Regions from separate parts of the Variovorax sp. 10N412 genome, predicted to be linked through region 2. Evidence: riboswitches for the same ligand, from Rfam matches in the RefSeq annotation. Region 2 holds a riboswitch; the other holds the start of a gene.

Region 1 (5,877 bases), on a different contig from region 2:
CCGACGCGTCGTCGGACCTTGCGGCGGCGGGAGCGGGCGCGGCGGGCTGCTGCTGCGCGGCCAGGTCGAACGCCAGGTTCAGCGAGGCCAGCACGGCGATGCGGTCGCGGGCCTTGACTTTTCCTGCATCGCGGATCTTGCACATGGCCGCGTCCACGCGTTCGACGGCTTCGCGCAACTGCGCTTCGCCGCCATCGGGACAGCCGAGCAAATAGCTCTGGCCCATGATCTGTACTTCAATCTGCTTCATGCGGGGGAGTCTTGGGAAGGTGGTTCAGCCGGCAACCGCTCGAGCAGGGCGTCCAGTCGTGTGCGGGCCGCGGCCAGCCGAGACTTCAGGGCATCGCGTTCGCGCGTGAGCGCATCGACCTGTTCCTGCAACAGCGCATTGGTGCGCTGCACCTCTTCGTGACGCACAAGCAGGCGTTCGACGCGCTCGGCGATCTGGTCGATGGGGCTGGAAGCGGGCATGGTTGGCGATTGTAGTTTCCCGGGAAAGCGGTCCTGCCGAGGCTGGGCGCGGTGCCCGGCGTGGTCGCGATTCTGCGGCTTCGCAGCCCGCCGATCAAACCTTTCATGGCTCGCTCAGGCGCACGTAGGTGGCCAGCAACGCGCTCTTGGCGGCCACGCCCAGCAGCACCGGGTTGGCGGTGCTTTCGATCACCGGCAGCCGTTCGCCCAGGTGGTCGAGAAAGCGCTGCAGCGCCTCGCCCAGCCCGGTGTCGGCGGTGATCGGCCGGATGGCTTGCGACAGCAGGGCGCCCGCGGTCGTCTCGGTGGGCGCAGTGCCCAGCGCCGCGAGCGGCACCACGCCGAGGTAGCGGTTGTCCCCATCGACCACGTACAGGTACTTCACCGGGTGCTGCAGGAAGATCCTGCTCATCGCCTCGCGGTCGGCGCCGGGGCCCACCACCGTTTCGGCCGGCTGCACCAGGTCGCGCATGTGCAGCCCGCGCAGGCGCAGCTGCGTGTCGCGCTGTTCGTTGCGCCGCAGCGTGATCTCGTACATGGAGCCCGCATTGGCCGAGCGCGCCACGAAATACGCGATGACGCTGGCGGCCATGAGCGGCAGCATGACCTGGTAGCTCAGCGTCATCTCGAAGATCATCAGGATCGCCATCAGCGGCGCCTGCGTGGCGCCCGCCAGGAACGCACCCATGCCGACGATGGCATAGGCGAAGGGCGCCGACGTGGCCGCCGGCCACAGCGCCTGCACCCCCTGGCCGAACAGCGCACCGACCATGCAGCCGAAGAACAGCGCCGGCGTGAACACGCCGCCCACCGCGCCCGAGCCGGCGGTGGCCAGCGTGGCGGCTGCCTTGGCGAGCAGCACCAGGGCGATGAAAGTCCACGGCCACGGCGTGTGCAGCACCGCGTTGACCACGCTGTAGCCGTTGCCCCACACCTCGGGTACCGGCACCGAGATCGCGCCCATCAGCAGGCCGCCCAGCGCCAGCCGCCAGGGCAGCGCCAGCGGCAGCCGCGAGAACAGCGCCCGGCTGCCCTGCAGCGCGCGCAGGAAGCCGATGGCCGCGAAGCCCAGCAGCACGCCGAGAACGCAGAACAGCACGACCTCGGTGCCGTGGATCTCCGGGAACGCCGGCATCCGGTAAGGCGGCTGGTAGCCGGGCAGCGCCCGCATGGCGACGTTGGCGACCACCGAGGCGATGATGATCGGCCCCACGCTTTCCATCGCGATGGAGCCCAGCACGATCTCGGCGACGAAGAAGGCGCCCGCGATGGGCGCGTTGTAGGCGGCGGTCAGGCCTGCCGCCGCCCCGCAGGCCACCAGCAGCCGCAGCCGCTCGACCGGAAAGCGGAACACCCGGCCCTGCAGCGACGCCGCCAGCGCCGCGAGCTGCACCATCGAGCCTTCGCGCCCGATGGAGCCGCCGCTGCCGATGCTCACCAGCGACGACGCGCTGCGCACGAGCGTCTGCGCCACCGGAATGCGCCCGTCGCCCAGCACGATGGCTTCCATGTAGTCGGAGGTGGCGCTGCGCGAAGCGATGCGTCCGGCCCACACCAGCAGCAACCCCGCCACCAGCCCGCCGAGCGTGGGGCAGGCGACGCGCGCCCACCACGGCAGGCCTTTCGCCATGGCCACCAGCCCGTTGCCGGGGCCGAGCACCAGGTGCTCGAAGTGGTAGAGCGCCGCGCGGAAGAGTTCGGTCGCCAGCGTGCCGAGCAGCCCGGCCACGATGGCCCACAGCAGCATCGATTGCCAGCCGGAAACACCCAGCAGACGCTGCAGCGCCGAACGAAGATTCAGGAATACCGAGGCGGGCCGCATATGGCGACCGATGTTAGCGGTGGGCGCAACTTTCGACTTAAGGAAGAGCCCGCAGGGCCTAAAATGCCGCCCGTTGGTGCCTGCGGCCTGGTTCACATGCCGCGGTTCAACGGGAAGCAGGAGTGGAAGCCCCCCGACCTCGCGCAGGTCGGTCCAAGGCCGAAGCCGCCTGCGCTGCCCCCGCAACGGTCAAGCAGACGGCGCCGCAAGGCGCCAACCCCTTTCCATCCAAGCCACTGGGCGCCCTGAAACAGGTGCCTGGGAAGGCGGTGGGGGTTGTTCTGCCAGCCCGGATACCGGCCAACAAGGCGGCTGCCGCATGCGTGAACGATCCACGCAGGGGCAGCCATGGCGCCCATGGCGCCGGCGGGGAGGCCGGCGAGGGGTATAGACGTTCGTTCGGTCCATTCAATGATTTCCCACGTTTGCTTTTCCAGTGGCCGCGCGCCTGCGCGCCGTCTTCGTTTCGCCTGCCTGCAACTGCCTCTGGGCGTGGCGCTGGCGTCCGCCTTCGGCGGCCTCGCCCATGCCCAGGAAGCCCCGGCCCTGAGCGAAACGGTGGTCACGGCCAACCGCACGCCGCAGGCGCTGTCCGAACTGGTGGGCGACGTGTCCATCGTCGACCGCCAGGCCATCGAGCGCAGCGGCGCGACCGGCGTGGCCGACGTGCTCGCGCGCCTGCCCGGCATCGAGATCTCGCGCAACGGCGGCGTGGGCAATACCACCAGCCTGTTCATCCGCGGCGCCGAAACGCGCTTCACGGCCGTGTACCTCGATGGCGTGCGCATCGACTCGCAATCCACCGGCGGCGCCGGCTGGGAAGGCATTCCGCTGTCGCAGATCGACCGCATCGAAGTGCTGCGCGGCCCGGCCGCCGCGGTGTACGGCTCGGACGCGGTGGGCGGCGTGATCCAGCTCTTCACCCGGCGCGGCGAAGAGGGCGTGCGGCCCTACGCGGGCATCGGCTTCGGCAGCAAGGGGCTGCGCAAGATCGAAGGCGGCGTGAGCGGCAAGTCGGGCCTGCTCGACTACGCGTTCGGCGTGGAGCACGAGGAAAGCAAGGGCTTCAACGTGCAGCCGGTCGACAAGCGCACCCCCAGCAAGGACGGCTTCACCAGCCCCGACCGCGACGGCTACCGCAGCACCTCGGGCAACCTGAAACTGGGCCTGCAGATCACGCCCGACCAGCGCCTGGACGCCACGCTGCTCAGCAGCGACATCACGGCCGGCTACGACGCCACGGTGTCGTACCGCAGCCGGCTGCCCATCACCTTCGCCAACGACCAGGCGAACAACACGCTGCGCACTGCCGGGCTGACCTGGTCGGCCAAGTGGAACGACGTCTACAGCACCCGCGTGCAGGTGACCGACTCGCAAACCGTCTACAAGACGCAGCCGTCGTTCTACCGCACCGAAACCAAGCTGCGCGGCTACCTGTTCCAGAACGAGTTCCGCTTCGGCCCGCACCTGCTGAGCGCCACCTTCGAACGCCGCGAAGACGCGCTCGAAAACGCGCCCACCACCTCGTCCAAGCTGCTGTCGCGCGACCGCGCGCAGGACGCCATTTCGCTGGGCTACGGTTTCGTGCAAGGCCCGCACTCGCTGCAGCTGCACGTGCGCCACGACAAGGACAGCGAGTTCGGCGGCAAGACCACCGGCAGCGCGGCCTACGGCTTTGCCATCACGCCGGCGCTGCGCTTCACCGCCTCGGCCGGCACGGCGTTCCGCGTGCCCACGCTGTACCAGCGCTTCAGCGAGTACGGCCTGGCCACGCTCAAGCCCGAGTCCAGCCGCAACGTGGAGCTGGGCCTGCAGTACGCCGAAGACGGCACCCAGGCGGGCATCGTGGTCTACAACAACCGCGTGCAGAACCTGATCGTGTTCGACGGCACGGCCAAGGGCTGCGCCTCGTCGTTCGGTTGCTACGCCAGCACCGCGCGCGCCCGCTACCAGGGCGTGACGCTGTCGGGCAGCCAGCGTTTCGGCGACGTGACCCTGCGCGCCTCGCTCGACTACCAGGACCCGCGCGACCTCGCCACCGACCACCTGCTGGCTCGCCGTGCGCAGCGCCACGCCTTGCTGGGCGCCGACTGGCGCGTGGCCGGCTGGACGCTGGGCGCCGAGGTGCAGACCTCGAGCAAGCGCTACGACGACGCGGCCAACACCGTCAAGCTCGGCGGCTACACCGTGCTGAACCTGTCGGCCAGCACCAGGATCACGCGTGACCTGAACCTGGTGGCGCGCGTCGACAATGTGGGCAACAAGGACTACCAGTTCGCGCGGCTGTATGCCAATGCAGGCCGCACCGCGTACGTCGGCCTCAAGTGGACGCCTCAGTAAACCCCTCATCCCTGCCCACCGGCACCCCGGATGGCGCGCCGGCCCCGCGCGCCACCTGCGCCGCGGTGCTGGTGGCCGCGCCTGCCTCCGGGCAGGGCAAGACCACCGTCGCCGCCGCGCTCGCGCGGCTGCATGCGCGCCAGGGCCGGCGCGTGCGCGCCTTCAAGTGCGGGCCCGACTTTCTGGACCCGCTCTGGCTGTCGCTGGCCACCGGTGCGCCGGTGCACTCGCTGGACTTGTGGATGACCGGCGAGGCCGACTGCCGCGCGCGCCTGCGCGCCGCGGCGGCCGAGTGCGACCTGCTGATCGTCGAGGGCGTGATGGGCCTGTTCGACGGCACGCCCAGCGCCGCCGACCTGGCCGAGCGTTTCGGCCTGCCGGTGCTGGCGGTGATCGATGCGCACGCCATGGCCGGCACCTTCGGGGCGCTGGCCTACGGCCTGCAGAACTTCCGGTCCGGCCTGCCGTGGGCCGGCGTGCTGGCCAACCGTGTCGCCAGCGAGCGGCATGCCGGCATGCTGAAAGACGCACTGCGCGAGCCTTCGCAGTGGATGGGCGCCTTGCCGCGCGACGCGGGCTTCACGCTGCCTGAGCGGCATCTGGGGCTGGTGCTGGCGAGCGAACTGGGCGATGCGATGGCGCGGCTCGATGCGGTCGCCGATGTGCTCGCCGCCACGCCGTTGGGGCAACTGCAGCCTTCGCAATTGCCGCAGGTGAGCTTCGAAGCCCCCGCACCCGATCGGCCGGTGCCGCCCTTGCTGGCCGGCCGTACCGTCGCCATTGCGCGCGATGCGGCCTTCTCGTTCATCTACCCCGCGAACCTCGACGTGCTCACGGCGCTGGGTGCGCGGCTGTCCTTTTTTTCGCCGCTGGCGGGCGATGGCTTGCCGGCCTGCGATGCCGTCTGGCTGCCCGGCGGCTACCCGGAGCTGCATGCCGAAGCGCTCGCTGGCTGCGCCGCGACGCGCGAGTCGCTCGCCGCCCATGCCGCAGCCGGCAAGCCGGTGTGGGCCGAGTGCGGCGGCATGATGGTGCTGTTCGACGAGCTCGCCACGCAAGACAGCGCAGAACATGGCGTGCAGGTGCACCGCATGTGGGGCCTGCTGCCCGGCAAGGTCGCGATGCAGAAGCGCCTGGCCGGCCTGGGCCCGCAGCAGCTCGTGCTCGGCGACCACACCCTGCGCGGCCACACCTTCCACTATTCGCTGTGCGACACGCCCCTTGCGCCGGTCGCCCATACCGCC
Region 2 (5,877 bases):
GCCCTTGGCCGCCGCCAGCACGCCCAGGTCGACCAGCGGCTCGACCAGCACGACGGTCATGTAGGCCGCGCCGAAGCTGGCGATCTGGCCGAGATTCTCGAGTCCCGTGCCGCGCCCGAAGAGCGCCCAGAAGCCGACCCACACCACGATGCCGCCCTGGTAGGCCACCGACAGCTTGAAGGCCTGCTGGTAGCTGAGGTCCACATAGGCCACGTTTTTGGGAACGATTCGCTGCGCCAATGCGGCCGTTGCGAACAGGGGCACCAGCAAGGTGGTGACGTTCATGCCGAACTGGGGAATGTCCTGCGGCTCGAAGAACAGGCCCTGGATGAGCAGGCCGCCCGCCAGGCCGATGGCCGCAGGCGCCAGGCCGAAGACCAGCAGCAGCGTCGTGCCGAGGATCAGGTGCACCTCCGACACACCCACCGGGTGGTGCGGCAGCACCTCGAAGAAGCAGAACACCAGCGCCACGGCAATGGCCGAGCGCAGCACCAGGGCGGCGGGCCCGTCCTTCATGAGGGTGTCGAAGGCCACCTTGCCTGTGTAGGCCAGCGCGGCGGCGGCCGTCGCGTAGCTGAGAAAAATCTTGGATCCGTCAACGAGACCTGGTTCGATGTGCATCGAGCACCTCCTGAAAATGCACCGCAGTGCGAAAGTTGATTGTTGGTTCAGGGGCTGGCTTGCGCAAGCCCCTTCGAGGCAGTCGTCCGCCCCGGCTTGCGCCGCAGCCGGCGCCAGCCGATCACCACGCCGCTGGCCGAGGCCACCGCGCCGATGATGGACAGCAGCCACATAACGAAGTCCCAGGCCGGCCGGTACTGGATGAGCCAGGGAAAGTCGAGACTGTGCGCGGCGTTGAACAGCCAGCGCCGCAGGCGCGAACTGCTGTCGTTGCTGCCCGCGACCTGGCCGCTGGCGGCGTCCACGTAGACCCAGGTGCGCGCCGGGTCGTCGAATTGCAGGCGCCACACGGGCAGCACGCGCTCACGGTGGTGGCCGTACCAGTGGAAGTCTTCGCGGGTCTGCAGCACGGCCTGCGTCACGGCGGCGCCGGGCCGCAGGCGGGCGGCGGCATGCAGGATGTCTGGCTTGCCGATGGCGGCCGGCGCGCCGCTGGCGGCGTCGACCACGCGCACGCGCGCCTTGGCGTCGCGCAACTGCAGCAGCGGCTTGCCGTAGAACCACAGCAACACGGCCTCGCGCGGGGCGCTCTCGTCCTCGCCTGAGGGCAACGAGGCCGGCGGCCAAGGAAACGGCGCCGCACCGGCCCCGGTATAGCGCGCCATGGCGGCCGCGTCGAGCGGCCCGCGCTGGAACCAGCCGTTGGGGTTCATCGAGAGCCAGCCGCTGATGATCCACGTCAGCACGAAGAAACCGCCGATCAGCCCGGCGATGTGGTGCCAGGCCATCCAGCCCGCGTAAGGCGTGACCACCCCGTTGCGGAACCTGCGCCGCACACGCACCCGCAGGATGCCGATGACCATGCCCGTCACGGCCGAGACGATGCACGCCGCCGACAGCCACACCACCACGTCGTGCCACAGCGGCGGATCGGCGCGCAGCGGAGTGAAGTAGATCCAGTGCGGCACCGAGCCCAGCCAGTTCCAGAAGCGCTCCGGGCGCGTGGTGTCGCGCACCACCTCGCCGTTGCGCTGAGACACGTACAGCTCGGTGCCGGCCGCGTCGTTCACCTCGATGCGGTGCAGCGGACGCAGCGGGTTCAGGCCCTGCGGCACGGTCCACTGGTCGCGCTCCAGCGTCTCGGCCCAGCGCGCACCGGCATGGCCGGAGAAGGCGCGTGCGATGGCCTCGGCCTGCGCGGCATCGACCGGGCCGTGCACATGGCCATCGCGCGCCGACACGGTGTGCCGGCCGCCGCGCGCATCGACGATGCGCCAGACCGGCCCGGCGTCGCTGCCGCCCTGCATCTCCAGCCCCATGCGCCGCGGGGGCTGCGCGCGCACGTCCTGCGGCAGCGCCTGCAGCGCTGCTGCGGGCGATACCTGCGCCTGCCCGAAGCGCAACGGTGCGAGCCCTGCCAGCCGTTCCTGGTCCGTGAGGTTGGGGTACCCCACGTACATCATCACCACGCCCGAGGCGAACCACATGACGAACAGCAGGCAGCCGCCGATGCCCAGCCACCGGTGCGTCCAGTAGAGCCAGTGCCGCACGCGCGGCCAGGCGCGGCGCCATGCGGAGGTCATGCCGGAATTCATGCCGGGGTTCAGAAGTCGACCAGCGCCGACAGCTCGAACGAGCGCGGCCGGCCCAGCAGCCACTGGTTGCCGCCGTTCGAGAACGACACCGGGTACTTGCGGTCGGCGAGGTTGTAGGCCCGCAGCGCCAGCTTGAGCGACGGGTTCGCCTGCCAGCTCACCGAGGCGTCGGCCACGGTGTACGAACCGATCCTGCGCGTGTTGGCCGCATCGACCTGGCGCGGGCCGACGTAGCGCACACCGAAGGCGGCCTCCCACTGCGGCAGGAAGCGCCAGCCGAGCCACAGGTTGGCCGCCTCTTCGGGCACGCCGTTGGGCGTGTTGCCCGCGCGCGAGACCAGGCGGCCGTTCACGACCTCGTTGAAGTCCTCATAACGCGCGCGCAGCTTGGCCATGTTGGCTTCGAGCCGCAGCGTGGAGGTGAGCGCCAGGTCGAGCGTGGCCTCCAGGCCCTCGGACGACTGCTGGCCGACCTGCTGCGTCTTGTTCGGGTCGTTGGCGTCGCGCGAGAGCAGCTTGTTCTTCTCGATGCGGTAGGCCGCCACGGTCCAGGCGCCGCGGCTGTCGGCCAGCTGGCGCTTGTAGCCGACCTCCACCTGCCTGCCGGTGCTCAACTCGAAGGGCACCTGCGCGGCCGAGGTGCTGATCAGCGAAGTGAGCGGGTCGGCCGCGCGCGCCAACTGCGCGTAGTACGACTGCGACGCATCGGGCGCGTACACCACGCCGAGGCGGCCGGTGGCGTACTCGAAGGTCTTGCCCAGGTTGTTGGCGGCGTTCTGCAGGTCGGTGCGCGCCACCTTGGCGTGGTCCCAGCGCAGGCTGCCCACCACCGACCATTGCTCGTTGAAGGCCAGCTTGTCTTCGGTGAAGAAGGCGTAGGTGTCGGTCTTGGTCTTGTAGCGCGGCGTGTAGGCCACGGGCGAGGCGTAGTAGCCGGGGTTGAACACGAACGGGTCGATCACCGAGCGCCCGCCGTAAGGCGAGTCGTTGCTGTGCTGGAAGTCGATGCGGTTCACGTCGAAGCCCGCCAGCACCTGGTTGGCCAGCCCGAACACGCTGTGCTTGAAGGTCGCGTCGGTGCGGTTGCCGATCTGCTCCTGGTCGTGGCCGATCTCCAGGTAGTCGCCGCGCGTCACGCGGCGCGTGGTGGCGTTGAAGGTGTAGGTCTCGCTGTTGCGCCAGTGGCGCTTGCTCTCCAGGCGGTAGAGCTGGTTGCGCACGGTGACGGCGCCGTTCGGCGTCCACTGCGCGTCGAGCCGGGTCCACTTGTCGCGGTACTTGATTTCGGCGTCGTCCAGGTTGTAGTTCTGGCGCAGGGTCTGGCTGTTCAGGCGGCCGTCGATCAACGGCACGCCGTAGTAGCGCTGCGGGGTCTGGCGGCCTTCGTCGTGCGAGAGCGTGAACTGCAGCTGCGGCGACACGTCCAGGCGCACGGCCGCGCCCACGGCCAGGCTCTCGGCCTCGCCGCGCTGCATGAAGCCGTCGGTGGTGCGGTGGCTGATGTCGAAGCGGTACGACAGCTTGTCGTTGATGGCCCCCCCGCTGCCGAAGGCCGCCTGGCGGGTGGCGTCGGAGCCCAGCGTGAGCAGCGCCTCGTTCCGGATGGGGCCGCGCGTGGGCTTCTTGGGCACCACGTTGATGGCGCCGCCGATGGCGCCTTCGCCGTACATCACCGAGGCCGCGCCGCGCAGCACTTCGATGCGGTCGACCGACCAGGTGTCGAACGGAAAGGTGACGGTGCCGGCGCCCGCATACAGGCGCGTGCCGTCGAACAGCTGCATCACCGAGCCGTGGCCCGTGAAGCCGCGCGCCGCCATCGCGGTGCCGCCGTTGCCGGGTCCGGGCGAGCCGGTGATGCCGGTGGCACGGGTGGCCGCGTCGACGACCGACACGTCGCCGCGCGCGCGGATGGTGTCGCCCGTCAGCACCTCGATGCTGGCCGGCGTTTCCAGCGGCGTGAGCCCGAGCCGGCTGCCGGTGGACGTGGGCTCGTCGATGGCCAGCGGGGATTGCCGGTCGGCCTCGATCCGTACCGGGTTCAGGGATTGGCTCTGGCTGGCGTCGGCCGATTCAGCCGGCTGCGCAAGGGAAACGCAAGGCCCGAAGGCCAGACCCAACCCCAGTGACAGGCCTGACAGGCCTGACAGGCCTGAAAGACCCGACAGCCGCGCCCGACGAAACGGCACGCGCGTACCCATGCCCGGGCGACTTCGCGCCCGTGTTGCTCGACTCATTTAGCTTCTCCTCCGGCCTGCGTCCCCGCAGGCTCACGACCGATGAAGGACGCGACGGGAGAGGCGAAAGGGCTGCCACGGTGAGCGCAAGCGCGAAGCGGCAGGCCCGGACACGCACTCCCGCTGCGTCCGAAGGCGGTTGCGAAGGCCGGTATCCGGGCTCGCGGAGCGCCGCTGTGTGCCGAATGGAGCACACGACGACCGAAACCCTCGCCTTCCCACGCCGAAGCGCAGTGACTGCCGAGCCTTCAAGAAAGAGGCTCGCGCGTGAGGATTTCCAGATCCGCTGACCGTTGCGGGGGCAGCGCAGGCTTTGACGCGTCTTCAACGACGCGGCGCACCTGCTTCCCGTTTAACCCCAGGGCCATGCGACATGGACCCGGGGCACCTTCGAACCGTGGTTGGGTGCAGTTATAAAAAGTTAACGCACCGAACCGGCGGGATTATAGGGAGCCGGGCGTGCCGTCGGGCCCGAACAGCCGCCGCATCATGGCCACGCCGGCCGCCAGCGCGTTCGAGTAGCTCGAATATGGCCGGAGCGCCGCTTCGAGGGGCAGATACACATGGGTGCGCTCGCCCGGCGCGCCGGTCACCTCGGCGGGGTCGTCCGCAGCTTCCATCAGCAGCCAATAGAACTCGCCGACCTCCAGCTCGTGGATGGTGAGCGCGATGTTCCTGGGCGAGGGCATTGGGCGGTATGAAAAGGGGCTGAGTGTTGAATGCCTGGAGGACGCGAGCCGTTGACAGCTCCCGGGCTTCTCCTACAGAGCACACCGGTGGGTCGGCCTACTGTTTTACATGCAACCCGTCAGCGGGTCCTTGTTCTTTGCAAAACCTTCCCAGGAGGCGACATGAAACCCTTCAGCCTTGACCCGAGCATGCGGGCGACCATCGGCGGCGCGTTCTATCCCACGGGCTACTCGATGGTGATGTTCGCCAAGCTGGAAGACGCCAGCCGCGTCGGCCAGCAACTGATCGACAACGGCATGAGCGGCGACGACATCTTTCTGCTGCCGCCGCAGGCCGTGCTGTCGCAGATCACGCCGACCGTGGAGCTCGCCGATGACCCGTTGCCCTCCGCCGGCACCGAAGGCGCCACGGTGCGCGCGTATACCAAGCTTGCGCAGGAAGGCCATGCCGCGCTGCTGGTCAAGACCGACGACCGCGAAACCGCCGACAAGCTGATGGAGGCGGTGCGCACCGTGCCCTATGCCATGGCGCAGCGCTACCGCACCCTGGTCATCGAAGACCTCTGAACCCGGCGCGCGGGTGGGCGTGAGCCTCAGCCCGGCACGGCCATCGACACGGCGCGCTGGACCACGTCACGGGCCATGGCCTGTGCCAGTTCGTGTTCGCCGAGGAACACGGTGGCCGAGGTTTCCTGCGTGAGCAGGCGTGCCTCCTGCTCGTTGTGACTGCGGATCACG

What was found. A riboswitch is a leader RNA that binds a small molecule or an ion and turns the genes downstream of it on or off. The one in region 2 is predicted to bind cobalamin.
Region 1: another riboswitch for cobalamin. It lies ahead of AC1DJH_RS00525 (TonB-dependent receptor domain-containing protein); the one in region 2 lies ahead of AC1DJH_RS09270 (TonB-dependent receptor).

The regions. Positions count from the first base shown of each region.
Region 1 covers NZ_JBFTIO010000001.1:105,486-111,362, reverse strand. Annotated here, with positions in the region: gene AC1DJH_RS00540 (cell division protein ZapA) at 1-250, opposite strand, end outside; gene AC1DJH_RS00535 (DUF904 domain-containing protein) at 247-471, opposite strand; gene AC1DJH_RS00530 (ClcB-like voltage-gated chloride channel protein) at 575-2,293, opposite strand; cobalamin riboswitch at 2,352-2,612, shown strand; gene AC1DJH_RS00525 (TonB-dependent receptor domain-containing protein) at 2,705-4,633, shown strand; gene AC1DJH_RS00520 (cobyrinate a,c-diamide synthase) at 4,645-5,877, shown strand, end outside.
Region 2 covers NZ_JBFTIO010000002.1:775,653-781,529, forward strand. Annotated here, with positions in the region: gene AC1DJH_RS09260 (energy-coupling factor ABC transporter permease) at 1-621, opposite strand, end outside; gene AC1DJH_RS09265 (PepSY domain-containing protein) at 669-2,204, opposite strand; gene AC1DJH_RS09270 (TonB-dependent receptor) at 2,225-4,450, opposite strand; cobalamin riboswitch at 4,580-4,856, opposite strand; gene AC1DJH_RS09275 (hypothetical protein) at 4,894-5,139, opposite strand; gene AC1DJH_RS09280 (hypothetical protein) at 5,302-5,706, shown strand; gene AC1DJH_RS09285 (cation:proton antiporter domain-containing protein) at 5,733-5,877, opposite strand, start outside.